DNA from 4 places in the Salmonella sp. GDC200615 genome. Region 2 is predicted to be linked to each of the others. Evidence: predicted binding sites of a transcription regulator. Region 2 holds the regulator's gene; each other region holds the start of a gene.

Region 1 (4,727 bases), 1.2 Mb from region 2:
CAAACGGGCTCATCGCGAATTTAAAAATGGTCACCGGCAGGTTGGCGATCGGCTGCATCATGTCGGTGCTCCAGAACTGGTTGGAGAGCGCGGTAAACAACAATGGCGCCGTTTCGCCGGCAATACGCGCAATAGCCAGCAGGATACCGGTCATAATGCCGGAGATAGAGGCTTTCAGCGTAATCGCGGAAATCATCTTCCACTTCGGCGTACCCAGCGCATAAGCGGCTTCACGCAGGCTATCCGGCACCAATTTGAGCATGTTTTCAGTGGTACGGATAACGATCGGTACCTGCAACAGCGCCAGCGCAATCACCCCTGCCCAGCCGGAGAAGTGCTGCATCTGCGCCACCACGATGGTGTAAACAAACAGCCCCACAACAATTGACGGCGCGGAAAGCAGAATGTCGTTAATAAAGCGAATGATTTCCGCCAGCCAGGATTTACGGCCATACTCCGCCAGATAGATCCCGGCCATAATCCCCAGCGGCGTACCCAATACGGTAGCCCAGAGAATCAACAATCCACTCCCCGCCAGGGCGTTCGCCAGCCCGCCGCCCGCCGTGTTCGGCGGTGGCGTCATTTCGGTAAACAGCGCCAGCGACATACCATCAATGCCGCGCGTGATGGTGGACATCAAAATCCAGATCAGCCAGAACAGGCCAAATGCCATCGTCGCCATTGAGAGCGTTAGTGCGATACGGTTCTTCATGCGGCGACGCGCCTGCATCTTGCGACGGGATTCCGCGAGCTGCGCGGTGTTCTGCATATCAAGCGTAGCCATTAACGTGCTCCCTCGTTCTTCGCCAGACGCATAATCATGAACTTAGACGCCGCCAGGACGATAAAGGTGATCACAAACAGGATCAGCCCCAGCTCCATCAACGCTGCCACGTGCAGGCCCGATTCCGCCTCAGCGAATTCGTTCGCCAGCGCGGAAGTGATGCTGTTGCCCGGCATATACAGCGACGCGCTGTCGAGCTGGTAAGTGTTGCCGATGATAAAAGTGACCGCCATCGTTTCACCCAGAGCACGGCCCAGCCCCAGCATAATGCCGCCGATCACGCCATTTTTGGTGAACGGTAGCACGATGCGCCAGATAACTTCCCAGGTAGTACAGCCGATACCGTAAGCGGACTCTTTCATCATTACCGGTGTTTGCTCGAAGACGTCGCGCATAACCGCCGCAATGTAGGGGATGATCATGATGGCGAGGATGACGCCCGCCGCCAGAATGCCGATACCAAAGGCCGGGCCGGAGAACAGCGCGCCGACAAACGGAATGTTGGAAAGAATATTGCCGACCGGCTCCTGGAAGTACGTCGCAAACAGCGGCGCGAAGATAAACAGCCCCCACATGCCGTACACGATACTGGGAATTGCCGCCAGCAGTTCAATGGCGATGCCGAGCGGACGCTTTAGCCAGCCTGGCGCCAGCTCGGTTAAAAACAGGGCAATGCCGAAACTGACCGGAACGGCGATCAGCAGTGCGATAAAGGAGGTCACCAGCGTGCCATAAATGGGCACCAGAGCGCCGTAGATATCGTTTGGCGCGTCCCATTCCTTAGTCCAAAGAAATGAGAAACCAAATTTCTGAATACTTGGCCAGGAGGAGATGATCAATGAGACGATAATACCGCCCAACATCAATAGCACAATCAGCGCAGCCAGTTTTACCAGCGCGCTGAAAATCATGTCGCCTTTTTTACCCGGCGGGTTAAAAGCAGGCTTGGTTGCAGCCATAAATTACTCTTTCCATTAAACGCATTTTACGACGTTGCCCCTGCCGGATGGCGCTACGCTTATCCGGCCTACAACGTGGGCCTGCGGTCGAAACCGTAGGGCGGATAAGCGTAGCGCCATCCGCCAATTCGTTAATTAATACAGCGCCTTACCGTTGCTGTCTTTTATACTGGTCTTCCATGCAGCACGAACCTGCTCAACAACGTTATCCGGCAGGCTGGCGTAGTCCAGATCATTCGCCTGCTTAGCGCCATTTTTGTAGGCCCAGTCGAAGAACTTCAACACTTCAGCACCCTGCTCAGGTTTCTTCTGCGCTTTGTGGACCAGGATAAACGTGGTGGAAGTGATTGGCCACACATCGTCACCTTTCTGGTTGGTCAGATCCTGCGCGAAGGTTTTGCTCCAGTCTGCGCCTTTCGCCGCATTAGAGAAGCTCTCTTCCGTCGGGCTTACCGGTTTGCCGTCGGCAGAAACCAATTTGGTGTAGGCCAGGTTGTTCTGCTTGGCGTAAGCGTATTCAACGTAGCCAATAGCGCCTGGCAGACGCTGTACAAATGCTGCGATGCCGTCGTTACCTTTACCGCCCAGACCGGTTGGCCAGTTCACGGTAGAACCCGCGCCCACTTTCGATTTCCACTCGTCGTTGACTTTCGCCAGGTAACTGGTGAACACGAAGGAGGTACCGGAACCGTCAGCGCGACGCACCACAGCGATATTCTGTGAGGGCAGCTTCACGCCTGGGTTCAGTTTGGTGATGCCTTCATCATCCCACTTCTTGATTTTACCGAGGTAGATGTCACCCAGCGTTTTACCATCCAGCACCAGTTCACCGGATTTGAGGCCTGGAATATTCACCGCCAGCACCACGCCGCCGATCACCGTCGGAAACTGGAACAGGCCTTCCTGATTCAGTTTTTCGTCAGACAGCGGCGCATCGGAAGCGCCAAAATCAACGGTATTCGCGGTGATTTGTTTCACGCCGCCGGAAGAGCCTATCCCCTGGTAATTGACTTTGTTACCGGTTTCTTTCTGGTAGGTATCCGCCCATTTGGCATACACCGGCGCAGGAAACGTTGCACCGGCACCTGTCAGGCTTGCTGCTGCAAAGGCAGAGAACGCGCTCATCGATAAGGTCGCGGCGACAACAGTTGCGACAGTGGTACGCATAACTTTCATAATGTCTCCTGCACGGTTTCGGTAAATCGTTGTTTGAGTTGCTACGATGAGCAAAATAGGACAAATTGATGACAGTTATATGTCTTGATTATGACGGTTTGATGACAATGGAAATAAAAAAGCTGGCCCGGGGAGACACCAGACCAGCCTGCAGGGGGAGATGAATTAAACTGTTTGCGCAACCGCAGACGGTTTCAACAGCGCGTACATCAGGCCGCAAACAATCGTGCCCAGGGCAATCGAGAGCAGATATTGCATCACATGTTCTACCGCATGCGGGATCGCCAGGACAAAGAGACCACCGTGTGGCGCCATCAGTGTACAACCGAAATACATGGACAGTCCCCCGGCGATTGCGCCACCGACCATCGTGGAAGGGATGACGCGCATCGGGTCACGCGCAGCGAAGGGAATCGCCCCTTCAGAGATAAAGCACAGCCCCAGGATAAAGGATGCGTTACCCGCTTCATGCTCAGAAGCAGTGAATTTCGCTCTGGCCGCCCAGGTTGCGACGCCCATCCCTAATGCCGGTACCATCCCTGCCGCCATAATGGCCGCCATCGGCATATAGGAATGAGAAGCCAGTAAACCGACGCCGAAGGTATACGCAGCTTTATTCACCGGCCCACCAAGGTCAAAACCTTGCATTGCGCCCAGCAACATTCCCAGCAAGATAGCATTCGTAGAGGTCATATTCCCCAGGAACGTCGTCAGCCCTTCCATCACCGCAGACACCGGGCCACCCACCACGTAAATCATGATTAGGCCGGTAATCAGCGTAGACAGTAGCGGCAGAACCAGCACAGGCTTAAGCGCTTCCATTGACGCTGGTAGCTTAATATTTTGCGCCAGAAACCGTACGCTGTAACCGGCCAGAAAACCGGCCACAATCCCTCCCAGGAAACCAGCACCGCACAGGCTGGCCAACATCCCGCCAATAAGCCCCGGGGCCAGACCCGGACGATCGGCAATTGAGAAGGCAATAAACCCAGCCAGTACCGGCACCATCAGCGCAAAGGCCGCCTTACCACCGATTTGAAATAACGCAGCCGCCAGCGTGCCCGGCTCATTGAAGGCCTGGATACCGAAGACAAAAGAGAGCGCGATACACAATCCTCCCGCCACCACCAAAGGAAGCATATGGGATACGCCGGTCATTAAATGCTTATAAACGCCGGGTAGATCTGTTTTACCAGCTGAAGAAGAGCGCCCGGCACTCCCCTGATAGACCTCGGCGCTATTGAAAGCATTATCCATTTCCTGCGCACTCTTTTTTAGCGCCGCGCCGGTACTGGTGCGATAGAGTCTTTTGCCAACAAAGCCTGACAGATCCAGCTCAATATCCGCCGCGATAATCACCACATCCGCTTGCGCTATCTCTTCCGCGGTCAGCGTGTTCTTCGCCCCGACGGAACCGCGGGTTTCAACCTTGATCCAGTCACCACGCTTGCGGGCTTCAATTTCCAACGCTTCTGCCGCCATAAAGGTATGGGCGACGCCCGTCGGACAGGCCGTCACAGCAACAATTTTTTTAGTCATAGTAGGGTACCCTGTTCTTTTAATTTAAAGAAAAAGCGGGAAAAAATGTTACAGACGTGACCAGGCCGCGGCTTTCTGGAACAGCGCGTCGTCCGGGCGAATCTCGGTATAAAGGACAAATTGTTCCACGGCCTGAATAGCAAACACTTCGGAACCGGTAATCACGGTTTTACCGCGTTCACGGGCGTAGCGGATCAGCGGCGTGACGGGCGGTAGCGCCACCACATCAAAGATAACGCTCGCCTTATCCACTTCCTGTTCGGAATAAG
Region 2 (4,727 bases):
GCCATAAAGCGAATGTGCCGGGTGCTCAGCCCACGCTTTAGCTTATTATTGCTTTCCATCAATTTCTGACCTATCAACACAATAAAAAACCACGGGGCGTTAAGCCCCGTGGTGTACACATATGTCAGCGATTTTAGTGAGCGCTGGAGGTCACCTGCCGACCCGCCGCGCGATCCCAGATAATCGCCAGGATCACCATCACCACCGTTGGCATCAACCACGCCAGTCCCTGTTCCGCCAGCGGCAAACGCTGACTCCAGGCTGGCAGCATATCGCCAAAGGCAGATGCTTTGATGCCGTCAAGGATACCAAAAAGCAGACTGATAAACATGGCCGGCGCGATGATGCGGGTGGAATTATGCCACCATGAGCGGGTAAAACTTAATACAACCAGTGCGATACACGGCGGATAGATAGCCGTCAGCACCGGAATGGAAATTTGAATCAGATGGCTCAGTCCGAGGTTTGACACCACCATAGAGAAGCCGCCGAGAATAAAGACCAGCGTGCGGTAAGACAGCGGAATATACTGCGCGAAAAACTCAGCGCAGGCGCAGGTCAGCCCCACCGACGTCACCAGACACGCGATAAAGATCAGCGCCGCCAGCAGGAAGCTTCCCGCGCCGCCAAAGGTATGCTGAACGTAGGCATGAAGAATCGCCGCGCCGTTCGCTGACTGATCGACCAGCGTCGCGCTATCAGAACCTAAGCGGAACAAGGCAAGGTAAAGCAGCGTCAGCCCCACGCCCGCCATCAGGCCGGCCCAGACCGTGTAACGCGTCAACAGGCGCGCTTCGGTCACGCCGCGAGAACGCGCCGCGTTCACAATAACGATACCAAACACCATCGCGCCCAGCGTATCCATCGTCAGATAGCCGTTCACAAATCCGTTAGAAAAGGCCGCATTCTGATAAGCGTCCAGGGCGTTGCTGATTGGACCGGCAGGCCAAACGATAGCCGCGACGGAAAGGATGACCAGCGCAATAATTTTCAACGGCGCCAGGAAATTCCCTACCGTATCCAGCAGCTTACCCGGATAGAGGGAAACCAGAATAACAATAGCGAAATAGACCACGCTGTAAATCAGCAACGGCATTGCAGAATCGCCGGTCAACGGAGCGATACCGACCTCAAACGACACCGTCGCGGTACGCGGCGTCGCAAATAACGGCCCGACGGCCAGATAGCAAACGGTCGCCAGCAGGAGTCCCGCCACTTTACCAATCGGCGTACTGAGGCTGTCTACGCCGCCGCCGACTTTCGCCAGCGCCACAACAGTAAGAACCGGTAGCCCTACGGCGGTAATCAGAAAGCCAATAGCGGCTGTCCAGACGTGTTCACCCGCCTGCAAACCGACCATAGGAGGAAAGATAATATTGCCTGCGCCAACGAACAGCGCAAATGTCATAAAGCCCAGGGCGATGATATCGCGCGATTTTAACTGATGGGTCATAAAGTCTTACTGCCTGTGGATGGTGATGTTGTAAACATTAAAATTTTTGCCTTTCCCGGAGGATTATAAAGCGGCGTTTTTTATCAATTTCAGCGGGAAAAGCTCCCGGACCGATGCGGCGAAGAATTGTTTTTCGATTTACCGCGCAAATGCAGTCGTAATGACAGCACCTGAAGCGCAATTTAAACGCTTATAACGTTTTAAAGCAAGGTGGGATCTAAAAACCAGATGAATATAGCGATATGAAATTTACAACCAGAATAAAACACCATTCTCATGAAAAAGTTATGGCTAATCATGCGAACAAAAAATCACCAAACGTTGAATGTTTCAACGAGCCCGTCTTAACTGCAAAGAAAATAAGCCAGCATCCGCTGGCTTATGGAAAGTTATACTTACGAAAGGCAATTAATCGCTATTTTTGGCAATTAGACGTTCCGGCAGCACAAAGCTAAATCGCGTTCCTTTGCCAGGCGAACTGTCGATTTCAAGGCGGCTTTCATGGTGATTCAACGCATGTTTCACAATCGCCAATCCCAGGCCGCTGCCGCCCGTTTGCCGCGAACGCGCTTTATCGACGCGGTAGAAGCGTTCGGTCAGACGAGGAATATGCTCGGCAGCAATCCCCGGACCGTTATCTTGAATGCAAAATTCAGCGCCATGCACGACACGTCGCCAGCTCACCGTAATATGCGTTCCCGCCGGCGTATGGTTTACCGCGTTATACACCAGGTTTGAGATCGCGCTACGTAGCTGCTCTTCGTTGCCCAGAACGCTAAGACTATCGTCGACCTCAAACGTAAAGGTATGTTTCTGCTGGCTGAGCGTCTGCGCTTCACGCTCCACGACCCGCAGCATCATCGGTACATCCACTTTTTCATTTAATAACAGCGCCGGGGCCGCCTCAATTTTAGACAGCGTAAGCAGTTGTTTTACCAGCCCTTCCATACGATACGTTTGCTCGCGCATCGTATGCAGCGCTTTCTCTCGCGTCGCCCCTTCCAGCGCCTGTTCCTGCATCATTTCCAGATAGCCTTGCAATACCGTCAAGGGCGTACGCAACTCATGGCTAACGTTGGCGAAAAAGTTACGTCTGGCGCCTTCAAGCTGATGCATTTGCGTCACATCGCGCGCCACCATCAGGAGTTGTTTATCGGTATAAGGCATGACGCGGATCTCCAGGTGCCGCCCGGTATTGAGCACCAAATGAAGCGGACGGGTGAAATCACGCGTTTTTAAATACTGGGTAAACTCCGGATAACGCAGTAGATTGAGAATATTCTGCCCGTTGTCATCCGGCCAGCGTAGCCCCAGTATCTGTTGCGCCAAACCGTTACACCAAAAAATGCCGCCCTCTTCTGTGGTCAGTACCACGGAATCAGGCAGCGACTCCGCGCCACTGCGAAAACGTTTAATCAGGTTCCCCAGCTCGCGGCGACGCTTCTTATTTCGCAACTGCATCTGGTGTAAACCGTATAACAGCGGTTCCCAACTTCCCCGTCCCGGCGGCGGCGTCATACTTCTGTCGACCCAAAGCCACCAGGAGAGGCGTAACAAATTCCAGAAATGCCAGACAAGCAGTCCCGTCACCGCCGCCAGTAAAAACCACGGCAGATAACCAAAAAAAGCGCTAAGGATAAGCGCGGGGATGCAACAGAGCACCAGCTCCAGCACCAGCCTTTTCCATGACAGCCGTTCCAGCACGCGTCATACTCCCTCAAGAATGGAAAGCCTTCTCCGCCAGAAACCTGTGTTCTACTGGCGGAAAAGGCATTAAAAGCGGGTCGAAAAACGATACCCTGTCCCGCGTACCGTTTGCACCATCCGGTCGTGGCCGCTGTGCTCCAGCGCCTTACGCAAACGGCGAATATGCACGTCGACCGTCCGGTCTTCAACGTACACATTGGTGCCCCAGACATGATTGAGTAGCTGCTCGCGACTGTAAACCCGTTCCGGGTGCGTCATAAAGAAATGGAGTAATTTAAATTCGGTCGGCCCCATATCCAGCGGGCTGTCGCCGGTCATCACGCGGTGAGAGCCGGGATCAAGGCTCAGTCCCTGCATCTCGATCACCTCTTCGACCGCCATCGGCGAGATGCGCCGCATAACGGCTTTAATGCGCGCCACCAACTCCTTGGGGGAAAACGGCTTGGTAATGTAATCGTCAGCGCCGGTTTCCAGCCCGCGCACACGATCTTCTTCCTCACCTCTTGCGGTCAGCATAACCACAGGAATATCCCGGGTCATGGCTTCACGTTTGAGATGTTTAATAAACTGTAACCCTGACCCGCCGGGCAACATCCAGTCAAGAAGGATGAGATCCGGCCAGGGTTCATTAAGTTTATTCACCGCACTGTCATAATCTTCGGCTTCTACGGGCTGAAAGCCATTTTGTTCGAGCACGAAGCACACCATTTCACGGATCGGCGCCTCATCTTCTACGACCAGAATACGTCTCGCCATAATTTGCCCTGTTAGTCGTTAGTTATCAATGCCGCGCCATTATGCGTCAGATTTATGACAGATTTATGAAAAAAAGGCGGCATTGACAGCATGTTGATGATTTATGACACCGGTGAAACCGTGCATTACCGTGTACCGGCGGTAAATTGCGCCCAAAAATGGAAGGGATGACGTGTATAATCCCGTTCACGCTTTTTTTGCATGGAACAATTATGCGCATCCTCCACACCTCTGACTGGCATCTGGGACAAAATTTCTACAGTAAAAGCCGCGCCGCGGAGCATCAGGCTTTTCTGGACTGGCTGCTGGAGACCGCGCAGGCCCATCAGGTGGATGCCATTATTGTCGCTGGCGATATTTTTGATACCGGTTCGCCGCCAAGCTATGCCCGAGAACTTTATAACCGTTTCGTCGTTAATTTACAGCAAACGGGCTGTCATCTGGTGGTGCTGGCCGGTAATCATGATTCCGTCGCCACGCTAAACGAGTCGCGCGACATTCTGGCGTTTCTCAATACAACCGTGATCGCCAGCGCGGGCTATGCGCCGCGGCTACTTCATCGTCGCGACGGTTCTCCGGGCGCCGTACTGTGCCCCATTCCCTTTTTGCGCCCGCGCGACATTATTACCAGTCAGGCGGGGTTATCCGGCAGCGAGAAACAGCAGCAACTTCTTCATGCGATTGCCGATTATTATCAACAGCAGTATCAGGAAGCGTGCCAGCTACGCGGCGAACGAAAGCTGCCGGTTATCGCGACGGGACATTTAACCACCGTCGGCGCCAGCAAAAGCGATGCGGTTCGCGACATTTA
Region 3 (4,727 bases), 1.9 Mb from region 2:
CAAGGTAGTGGTCATGGAGGACGACCAGATGGTCGTCCTTTGTCATCACTAAATCCTGTTCCAGATAATCTGCCCCTTGCGCATACGCCATCGCTTTCGCCGGTAGCGTATGCTCCGGCAGATAACCGCTGGCACCACGGTGGGCGATAACGACTTTTTCAGCCGCCACGGCGCCGCTTCCGATGGTCATTCCTGCCAACATTAACGCCACGCTAAGGTTTTTCAGTGTGGTTTTCATGTTATTAGCCTCCGTTGCGTTTTAACTGCAGCTCATCATGATGGCGTTTTTCACCAATCATCACGACCACCAGCAGGATTACCGCCAGAATGCTGCCGCCAATCATCACCATAAAGCCGCCATCCCAACCGAAGAAGTCAACGGTATAACCCACAATGGCGCTTGCAGCGACAGAACCGCCCAGGTAACCAAACAGACCGGTAAAGCCCGCCGCCGTACCCGCCGCTTTTTTCGGCGCCAGTTCCAGCGCGTGCAGACCGATCAACATTACCGGGCCGTAGATCAGGAAGCCGATGATAATCATACAAGCCATATCAACGTTCGGGTTCCCTGCCGGGTTCATCCAGTAAACGATGGTCGCGATAGTCACCAGGGTCATAAAGAACACGCCGGTCGCACCGCGGTTGCCGCGGAAGACTTTATCCGACATCCAGCCACACAGCAGCGTGCCCGGAATACCCGCGTATTCATACAGGAAGTAGGCCCAGGAGGATTTATCCAGTGCGAAATGCTTCACTTCTTTCAGGTAGGTCGGCGACCAGTCGAGGATGCCGTAGCGCAGCAGATAAACAAACACGTTGGCGATAGCGATATACCATAGTAATTTGTTCGGCAGTACGTACTGCATGAAGATCTGCTTCGCAGTCAGCTCTTCTTCCGCTTTTTCGTTGTAGTCGTCCGGATAGTCGTTTTTATACTCTTCGATAGGCGGCAGACCGCAGGATTGCGGCGTATCGCGCATCATTGCGAAAGCGAACAGCGCCACCACAATCGCGCCAAAGGCTGGCATATAGAGCGCCGCTTTCCAGTCGTTAAACCACGCCATCCCCAGCAGGAACAGCAGTGGCGGGATCCCGCCGCCGACGTTATGCGCACAGTTCCAGACCGACACAATGCCGCCGCGCTCTTTCTGCGACCACCAGTGAACCATCGTACGTCCGCACGGCGGCCACCCCATCCCCTGGAACCAGCCGCAAAGGAACAACAGCACAAACATCACGGCGATGCTGGATGTCGCCCACGGCACAAAGCCCATAAACAACATGACTGCTGCGGCCAGAATCAACCCTGCCGGCAGAAAAACGCGCGGATTCGAGCGATCGGACACCGAACCCATTATAAATTTCGAAAAACCATAAGCGATGGAAATCCCGGACAACGCAAAGCCCAGATCGCCGCGTGAAAAACCCTGTTCTACCAGGTAGGGCATCGCGAGGGCAAAGTTCTTGCGCACCAGATAATACGCGGCATAGCCAAAGAATATCCCCAGGAAAATCTGCCAGCGTAATCGGCGATAGGTCGGATCAATCTCCGCCGCTGGCAAGCGCGCTTTATGCGGCGCTGGTTTAAAAATACTCAACATATTGTAGCCTCCGTGGCCCATATTTTATTTAGAGGTAAACACCGCAGTTCGTTCAAACAACCCCGCTGCTCCCAGTGTGGCCGCGATGTTAAGTAAAGATACGTCACGTTAATGTGAATTACAGCACATATTGTTACAGATTTATGACTAATGTTCAGAAAGGCGCACGAAATCACGTTTCATTTTCGAATAGTGAGCGATTATGCGCGAAATCAAACATTCCATATGATTTGTATGGCTAAATGATAAAAAACGAACTGTGAGGAAAAACAATGAAAACTCGCGACTCGCAAGCAAGTGACGTGATTATCATTGGCGGTGGAGCAACAGGCGCAGGGATCGCCCGCGACTGCGCGCTGCGCGGTTTACGTGTCATTCTGGTGGAACGGCATGATATAGCGACCGGCGCGACCGGGCGTAACCACGGACTGCTGCACAGCGGCGCTCGTTATGCGGTTACCGACGCGGAATCCGCGCGCGAGTGCATTAGTGAAAACCAGATTTTAAAACGGATCTCCCGCCATTGCGTCGAACCGACGGATGGTCTGTTTATTACGTTGCCGGAAGATGATCTTGCGTTTCAGGCCACCTTTATTCGCGCCTGTGAAGCGGCGGGCATTCGCGCTGAAGCCATCGATCCGCAGCAGGCTCGCATCATCGAACCTTCCGTTAACCCTGCGCTCATCGGTGCGGTAAAAGTGCCGGATGGCACCGTGGACCCTTTCCGCCTTACCGCCGCCAATATGCTGGATGCCAGAGAACATGGCGCAATCGTGTTAACGGCGCATGAAGTGACCGGGCTCATTCGTGAAGGCGCAACGGTCTGCGGCGTCCATGCGCGCAACCATCTCACTGGCGAAACCCAGACGCTTCACGCGCCGGTGGTGGTCAATGCGGCTGGTATCTGGGGGCAACGGATCGCCGAATACGCCGACCTGAGTATTCGCATGTTCCCGGCGAAAGGCTCGCTGTTGATCATGGACCATCGGATCAACCAGCATGTCATTAACCGCTGCCGGAAACCATCGGATGCCGACATTCTGGTACCTGGCGATACGATTTCATTGATCGGCACTACCTCTACCCATATTGATTACAATGAGATAGACAGCAACCGCGTCACCGCAGATGAAGTCGATATCCTGCTGCGTGAAGGGGAAAAACTGGCCCCTGTCATGGCGAAAACGCGTATTCTGCGCGCGTATTCCGGCGTCCGCCCGCTGGTGGCCAGCGATGACGATCCCAGCGGTCGGAACGTCAGCCGCGGTATTGTGTTGTTCGACCACGCCGAACGCGACGGGCTTGATGGCTTCATTACCATTACCGGCGGGAAGCTAATGACTTACCGCCTGATGGCGGAATGGGCGACCGACGCCGTGTGCCGCAAGTTGGGCAATACTCGCCCCTGCATCACGGCAGATACGCCGTTGCCTGGCTCAAAAGAGTCCACGGAACATACGCTGAAACGCATTATCTCGCTTCCCGCGCCGCTACGCGGATCGGCGGTTTATCGGCATGGCGATCGCACGCCGGGGTGGCTGAGTGAAGGCCGCCAACACCGTAGCCTGGTCTGTGAATGCGAGGCCGTCACGGCGGGGGAAGTGCAGTATGCCATCGAAAACTTAACCGTGAATAGCCTGCTGGATCTGCGCCGTCGCACCCGCGTAGGGATGGGCACTTGCCAGGGCGAACTGTGCGCCTGCCGCGCGGCCGGGCTATTGCAGCGTTTTAATGTGACGACCGCGGCGCAATCTATTACGCAACTCTCTGAATTTCTGAATGAGCGCTGGAAAGGCGTACAACCTGTCGCCTGGGGAGACGCGCTGCGCGAAAGCGAATTCACGCGCTGGGTTTATCAGGGATTATGCGGTCTGGAGAAGGAGCACCAGGATGAAATTTGATACGGTTATTATGGGCGGCGGTCTCGCCGGTTTGCTATGCGGACTGCAACTCCAGCAGCATGGATTACGCTGCGCCATCGTCACCCGCGGACAAAGCGCGCTGCATTTTTCCTCCGGCTCGCTGGATCTACTCAGCGCCCTGCCCGACGGCCAACCGGTGACCGACATTACCGCCGGGCTTGATGCGCTGTGCCGCCAGGCGCCTGAACATCCTTATTCGCGTTTAGGCGCGCAAAAAGTCCTTACGCTGGCGCAACAGGCGCAAACGCTACTTAACGCCAGCGGCGCGCAGTTATACGGTGACGTACAGCAGGCGCACCAGCGTGTCACGCCGCTTGGCACATTGCGTTCAACCTGGCTTAGCTCGCCGGAAGTACCGGTCTGGCCGTTATCCGCACAGCGAATTTGCGTCGTCGGCGTTAGCGGATTACTGGATTTCCAGGCGCACCTTGCGGCAGCGTCGCTGCGCCAACGCGACCTCAACGTGGAAACCGCAGAAATCGACCTTCCGGAACTGGACGTACTGCGTGATAACCCGACGGAATTTCGCGCGGTCAATATTGCGCGTCTGCTTGATAACGAAGAAAAATGGCCGCTGCTGTACGACGCGCTGTCGCCAATAGCGACAAACTGCGACATGATCATCATGCCCGCCTGTTTCGGGCTGGCGAACGATACGCTGTGGCGCTGGCTTAACGAACGTCTGCCCTGCGCGCTCACGCTGCTGTCAACGCTGCCGCCATCGGTGCTCGGTATTCGTCTGCACAATCAGCTCCAGCGCCAGTTTGTCCGTCAGGGCGGCATCTGGATGCCGGGCGATGAAGTGAAGAAAGTCACCTGCCGTCGCGGTACCGTGAGCGAAATATGGACCCGCAACCATGCCGATATCCCACTGCGCCCGCGTTTTGCCGTACTTGCCAGCGGTAGCTTCTTTAGTAGCGGTCTGGTTGCCGAGCGCGAAGGGATCCGCGAACCTATTTTAGGGCTCGACGTACAGCAAACGGCCACCCGCGCCGAATGGTATCAACAACATTTCTTTGACCCACAGCCCTGGCAGCAGTTTGGCGTCGTGACGGATGACGCCTTCCGCCCCTCCCTTGCGGGCAACACGGTAGAAAATCTGTATGCAATAGGTTCTGTGCTGGCGGGATTCGATCCTATAGCTGAGGGATGCGGCGGCGGTGTCTGCGCAGTCAGCGCCCTCCAGGCCGCGCACCATATCGCT
Region 4 (4,727 bases), 890 kb from region 2:
TCTTTACAGAATGCCTTAAAATAATGAACAAACAATGACAATCCATAAAGAGAGAGAAACGTTTCGCTTTTAATAGAGAATGAGCGGTATCACAAAAATGCCATATGTCCATTTGTTATACATATAAAACTATGTTGCATATAAAGCCATATATTAGGTAAGGTGTTGATGCTGTAGTATCAGTTGCAAACGGCAACGCGGAGAGATCCGACGGGGAAATGGGGCGTATGGCACTGGCGCCATTTGCGCCCCGGTAAGCATTATCGTTCAGCAACCAGACAATGATGTCCTCATCCTCTTTCGGTTCGCTTGCCGCTGTTGCGGGTTCCGCTTCTTTTTCTGGTTCGTTTGCTTCGCAAAGGCGGCGTAACAACGCGTTTTGCCGCTTCTGTTGATCCAACAACGCTTCGAGCAGTTCTATCTGCTCGTTGGCACGGGAACTTGCCCGGTTGACAAAGAACCAGAGCGCCAGCCCCACCACCAGAACCACCATTGATACTATTAAAGATGCAAGAGAAAACGCACCAGAGTTTAAAACGTCGTTCATTTCACCACCTCAATGTAGAGACGTCATTCTACCACTGCTACACGGGAAGGAAATCTCTGGTGTAAAACGTTTACCAGGGAATAAATTTATTGATGGCGCAAATACCGCTGAAAAATTGTACATCCTGATTGCACATGATATTAAACACCTGCGCCCACAGCAACAGGCATACTACCACCACGATGCCGAGAACGACCCATCGAAATTTTTTCACTCCACTCTCCGATCTTACATCTTATGTCGCTAAATTATCATGAGTTACTTAAACCAGGAGTAACTGTAGCGGCATTATATGTTTTTAGGAATGATTCACTTGTTTCAATCAATGTACACGCTACTCTTATTCTAACTAAAAAAGAAAAGAGGTAGTAATGCGTTTGATCATTCGCGCAATTGTATTGTTTGCCCTGGTGTGGATAGGCCTGCTGATGAGCGGCTATGGCATCCTGGTGGGAAGTAAAGTGAACGCTGCGGGGCTGGGTTTACAGTGCCATTACCTGACCGCACGCGGCACCAGCACGGCGCAATATCTCCATACCAACAGCGGCATTATTGGCTTTTCCGACTGTCCCATTTTCAGAAAAATCGCCACCGTGGTGGATAATGGCTAAGCGGCAATAAATAATTTCACAGTGAAACTATCACCAATAATTCCCCTATATTGGCTGTTGTTCATAAGTACTGTTAAATAATATTTTAATAACCGTTAAATAAGCCGACAGATATTATCTACTTTTACGATTTCATCCCACCCGATGTTATAAAAAAAGCAGCTACATTTTTCGTAGCTGCTTTTTTTTAACGTCATGCTAATAACGTTGCTTAGAAGGGATAATCGTTGTAACCCATTTGTTCAGAAATTTTACGCGCGGCGGCGTGTAACATAGCCACATATTCCTGTAGGCGTTCTTCTGAAAAACGCAGCGTCGGGAACGAAATGCTTAACCCTGCGATGACTACGCCAAAACGGTCAAATACCGGTACGCCGATACAACGTAATCCTTCTTCCTGTTCTTCGTTATCTTCACCGTATCCTTGCGCACGCACTTCATCCAACAGCGGCAGCAACGCTTCAGTGCTGGTAATCGTGCGTCCCGTGCTTTGCTTATACTCTACGCCGTCGAGAATCTGCTTAACCTCATCACGGTCGCGCCAGGCCAGAAGCACTTTACCGATGGCCGTACTGTACAGCGGATTACGACGCCCAATACGTGAGTACATCCGCAGATTGTACATAGAGTCAATTTTATGGATATAGACAATGCTGTCTTCATCCAGCGCGCCAAGATGGATAGTTTCTTTTGTCAGACGAGACAGTTCGCGCATCTGAATGTCCGCACTGCGGATGAGATCAACATTTTGCAAAGCTCGCGCGCCCAGCTCAAACAGCTTTAGCGTCAGAGAGTATTTTTCAGACTCCCCCTCCTGAGCCACGTAGCCCAGCGTTTTCATGGTTTGCAAAAAGCGATAAACGGTGCTTTTCGACATCATGACGCGCTGCGATAGCTCGGTAATCCCTATTTCACGCTCTTCACCCAGCGCCTGCAGAATGCCGAAAACTTTCAGCACAGAAGATACAGAATCAGGCTGCTTATCCAGATCTGCGTTTGCCATTTATCACCTCATTACGAGCGTTTTATAAAATTCAGAACGAGTTTTTATTATAATTTCACGCCAGGTCGCCCGCAATCCATCTTTGCTTACTTCGTTACAAATCTGCGACATAACAACTCAGTATTAATGCTAACATTATTATTCAGCCCATAATTCCCCTTATTACAAAATACTTATGGAAAAAACACGGGCCGATGGCCTGCCCCTCCCGCAGAGATACGGCGCTATCCTGACGATTATTATCGGTATTTCGATGGCGGTTCTGGATGGCGCAATCGCTAATGTCGCGCTGCCAACCATTGCGACTGATTTACATGCCTCCCCTGCCAGCTCTATCTGGATTGTCAATGCATACCAAATCGCCATTGTCGTCTCACTGCTTTCCCTGTCTTTTTTAGGCGACATGTTTGGTTATCGCCGGATCTACAAATGTGGTTTAGTGGTATTTCTGCTTTCATCATTGTTTTGCGCGCTTTCAGACTCGCTGCAGATGCTGACGCTGGCGCGCATCGCGCAGGGATTTGGCGGCGCGGCGCTAATGAGCGTAAACACGGCGCTGATTCGTCTTATCTACCCCCAGCGTCATCTGGGACGAGGCATGGGAATTAACTCTTTTATCGTCGCAGTCTCTTCCGCCGCGGGTCCGACGATCGCCGCAGCGATTTTGTCCATCTCATCATGGAAATGGCTGTTTCTGATTAATGTCCCGTTAGGTATCATCGCGTTAATTCTGGCCATACGCTTTTTACCAGCAAACATCGCCCATGACACTAAGCCGCGCTTTGACTTACCGAGCGCGGTAATGAATGCGCTCACATTTGGCCTGCTGATTACCGCATTGAGCGGATTTGCCCAGGGACAGTCGCTAACGTTGATTGGCGCAGAGCTGCTCGTTCTGGTCGTGGTCGGGTTTTTCTTCGTGCGCCGCCAGCTTTCTTTGCCCGTCCCTTTGTTACCCATCGACTTGTTACGCATTCCGCTTTTTTCACTCTCGATCGGCACGTCAATTTGCTCGTTCTGCGCGCAAATGTTAGCCATGGTCTCGCTACCTTTTTATCTGCAAACCGTGCTGGGCCGTAGCGAAGTAGAAACCGGCCTGTTATTGACGCCCTGGCCGCTGGCAACGCTGGTAATGGCGCCGCTGGCGGGATACCTGATAGAACGTCTTCATGCCGGTTTGCTGGGGGCGCTGGGAATGGTGATAATGGCAGCCGGGTTGTTTGCGCTGGTCATGTTGCCAGCCTCCCCCTCCGATCTGAATATTATCTGGCCGATGATCCTTTGTGGCGCAGGGTTTGGCCTGTTCCAGTCGCCGAATAATCACACCATTATCACTTCCGCGCCGCGTGAGCGCAGCGGTGGCGCCAGCGGGATGCTGGGCACGGCGCGACTGTTAGGCCAAAGTACTGGCGCCGCGCTGGTAGCGCTGATGTTGAACCAGTTTGGCGATAGCGGTACGCATCTTTCTCTGCTCGCAGCGGCGATCCTGGCGACTCTCGCGGCGGTGGTGAGCGGTTTACGTATTACGCAACCACGCGTTCAGGCGTAAAAAAAGCGCGTCATTCGACGCGCTTTTCATACTTGCCAGTGGGCTTATTATTTCAGGTACTCACCGCTACGCAGCGCTTCAATGCGTTTATCCAGCGGTGGGTGCGTCATAAACAGCTCGCTTAACGATTTCGATTTACCGTTAATACAAAACGCCATCATGCTGGTCGCTTCTTGCGGCTCGTAGCTGGTTTTCAGGCGCTGCAACGCGGCAATCATTTTTTCACGGCCAACCAGCTTCGCCGATCCCGCATCGGCATGAAACTCACGGTAACGGGAGAACCACATGGTGATGATGCTCGCCAGAATACCGAAGACCAGTTCCAGCACCGTCGCAACGGCGAAATAGATTAGCGGATTACCGTTACTTCCTTCGCCTTCATCGCGGTTGCCGCCCAGAAAACCAGCAGCAATTTGCGCGATAATGCGCGAAATAAAGATAACGAAGGTGTTAACCACCCCCTGAATCAACGTCATCGTCACCATATCGCCATTGGCAATATGGCTGATTTCATGCGCAATGACGGCTTCCGCTTCGTCAGGGCTCATGTTTTGCAACAAACCGGTGCTCACAGCGACCAATGAGGCGTCACGGCGTGCGCCCGTCGCAAACGCGTTAATGTCCGGCGCATGGTAGATAGCAACCTGCGGCATGGCGATACCGGCCTGGCGCGCTTGCGTTGCTACGGTGTTCATCAACCAGCGTTCTCTTTCATTGCGAGGCTGTTCAATAACTTCCCCTCCTACGGATTTTAACGCCATCCATTTGGACATCAGCAATGAAATAAAAGAACCGCCAAAACCAAACAGCAGCGCCATGATCAGCAAGCCTTGCACGCTGCTCGACTGTATCCCTGTCAGGCTCAGAACCAGCCCGAAAACGACCATCACGGCCAGGTTCGTCAGCAGGAAGAGCGCGATTCGCATCATAATTTTCTTTTAACCTCAATTTAACAAAGCGCACTATGCGATTACCCACATCGTATGGGTCTTATGGCTATTTTCAAGCATCACCAGG

What was found. Region 2 encodes PhoB, which activates phosphate uptake and scavenging genes when phosphate is short. Its sites were predicted from a motif close to CTGTCATAAAACTGNCNNAT; they were not measured.
Region 1: pstS (phosphate ABC transporter substrate-binding protein PstS) is a predicted target of PhoB. The motif match lies at 2,975-2,994, and genes of this name have one in related genera.
Region 3: glpT (glycerol-3-phosphate transporter) is a predicted target of PhoB. The motif match lies at 1,732-1,751, and genes of this name have one in related genera.
Region 4: kdgR (DNA-binding transcriptional regulator KdgR) is a predicted target of PhoB. The motif match lies at 2,253-2,272, and genes of this name have one in related genera.

Annotation. Positions count from the first base shown of each region.
Region 1 is NZ_CP192247.1:4,638,375-4,643,101, reverse strand. Features, by position in the region: gene pstA (phosphate ABC transporter permease PstA) at 1-784, opposite strand, end outside; gene pstC (phosphate ABC transporter permease PstC) at 784-1,743, opposite strand; gene pstS (phosphate ABC transporter substrate-binding protein PstS) at 1,879-2,919, opposite strand; gene ACQ29O_RS22490 (fructose-specific PTS transporter subunit EIIC) at 3,085-4,458, opposite strand; gene ACQ29O_RS22485 (shikimate 5-dehydrogenase) at 4,507-4,727, opposite strand, start outside.
Region 2 is NZ_CP192247.1:3,452,489-3,457,215, forward strand. Features, by position in the region: gene proY (proline-specific permease ProY) at 1-59, opposite strand, end outside; gene brnQ (branched-chain amino acid transporter carrier protein BrnQ) at 134-1,453, opposite strand; gene phoR (phosphate regulon sensor histidine kinase PhoR) at 1,862-3,157, opposite strand; gene phoB (phosphate response regulator transcription factor PhoB) at 3,227-3,916, opposite strand; gene sbcD (exonuclease subunit SbcD) at 4,129-4,727, shown strand, end outside.
Region 3 is NZ_CP192247.1:1,529,115-1,533,841, reverse strand. Features, by position in the region: gene glpQ (glycerophosphodiester phosphodiesterase) at 1-238, opposite strand, end outside; gene glpT (glycerol-3-phosphate transporter) at 243-1,601, opposite strand; gene glpA (anaerobic glycerol-3-phosphate dehydrogenase subunit A) at 1,874-3,502, shown strand; gene glpB (glycerol-3-phosphate dehydrogenase subunit GlpB) at 3,492-4,727, shown strand, end outside.
Region 4 is NZ_CP192247.1:2,559,564-2,564,290, forward strand. Features, by position in the region: partial or broken gene ACQ29O_RS12300 (YebO family protein) at 261-547, opposite strand; gene mgrB (PhoP/PhoQ regulator MgrB) at 618-761, opposite strand; gene yobH (invasion protein YobH) at 919-1,158, shown strand; gene kdgR (DNA-binding transcriptional regulator KdgR) at 1,370-2,161, opposite strand; gene ACQ29O_RS12320 (MFS transporter) at 2,337-3,710, shown strand; gene htpX (protease HtpX) at 3,758-4,639, opposite strand.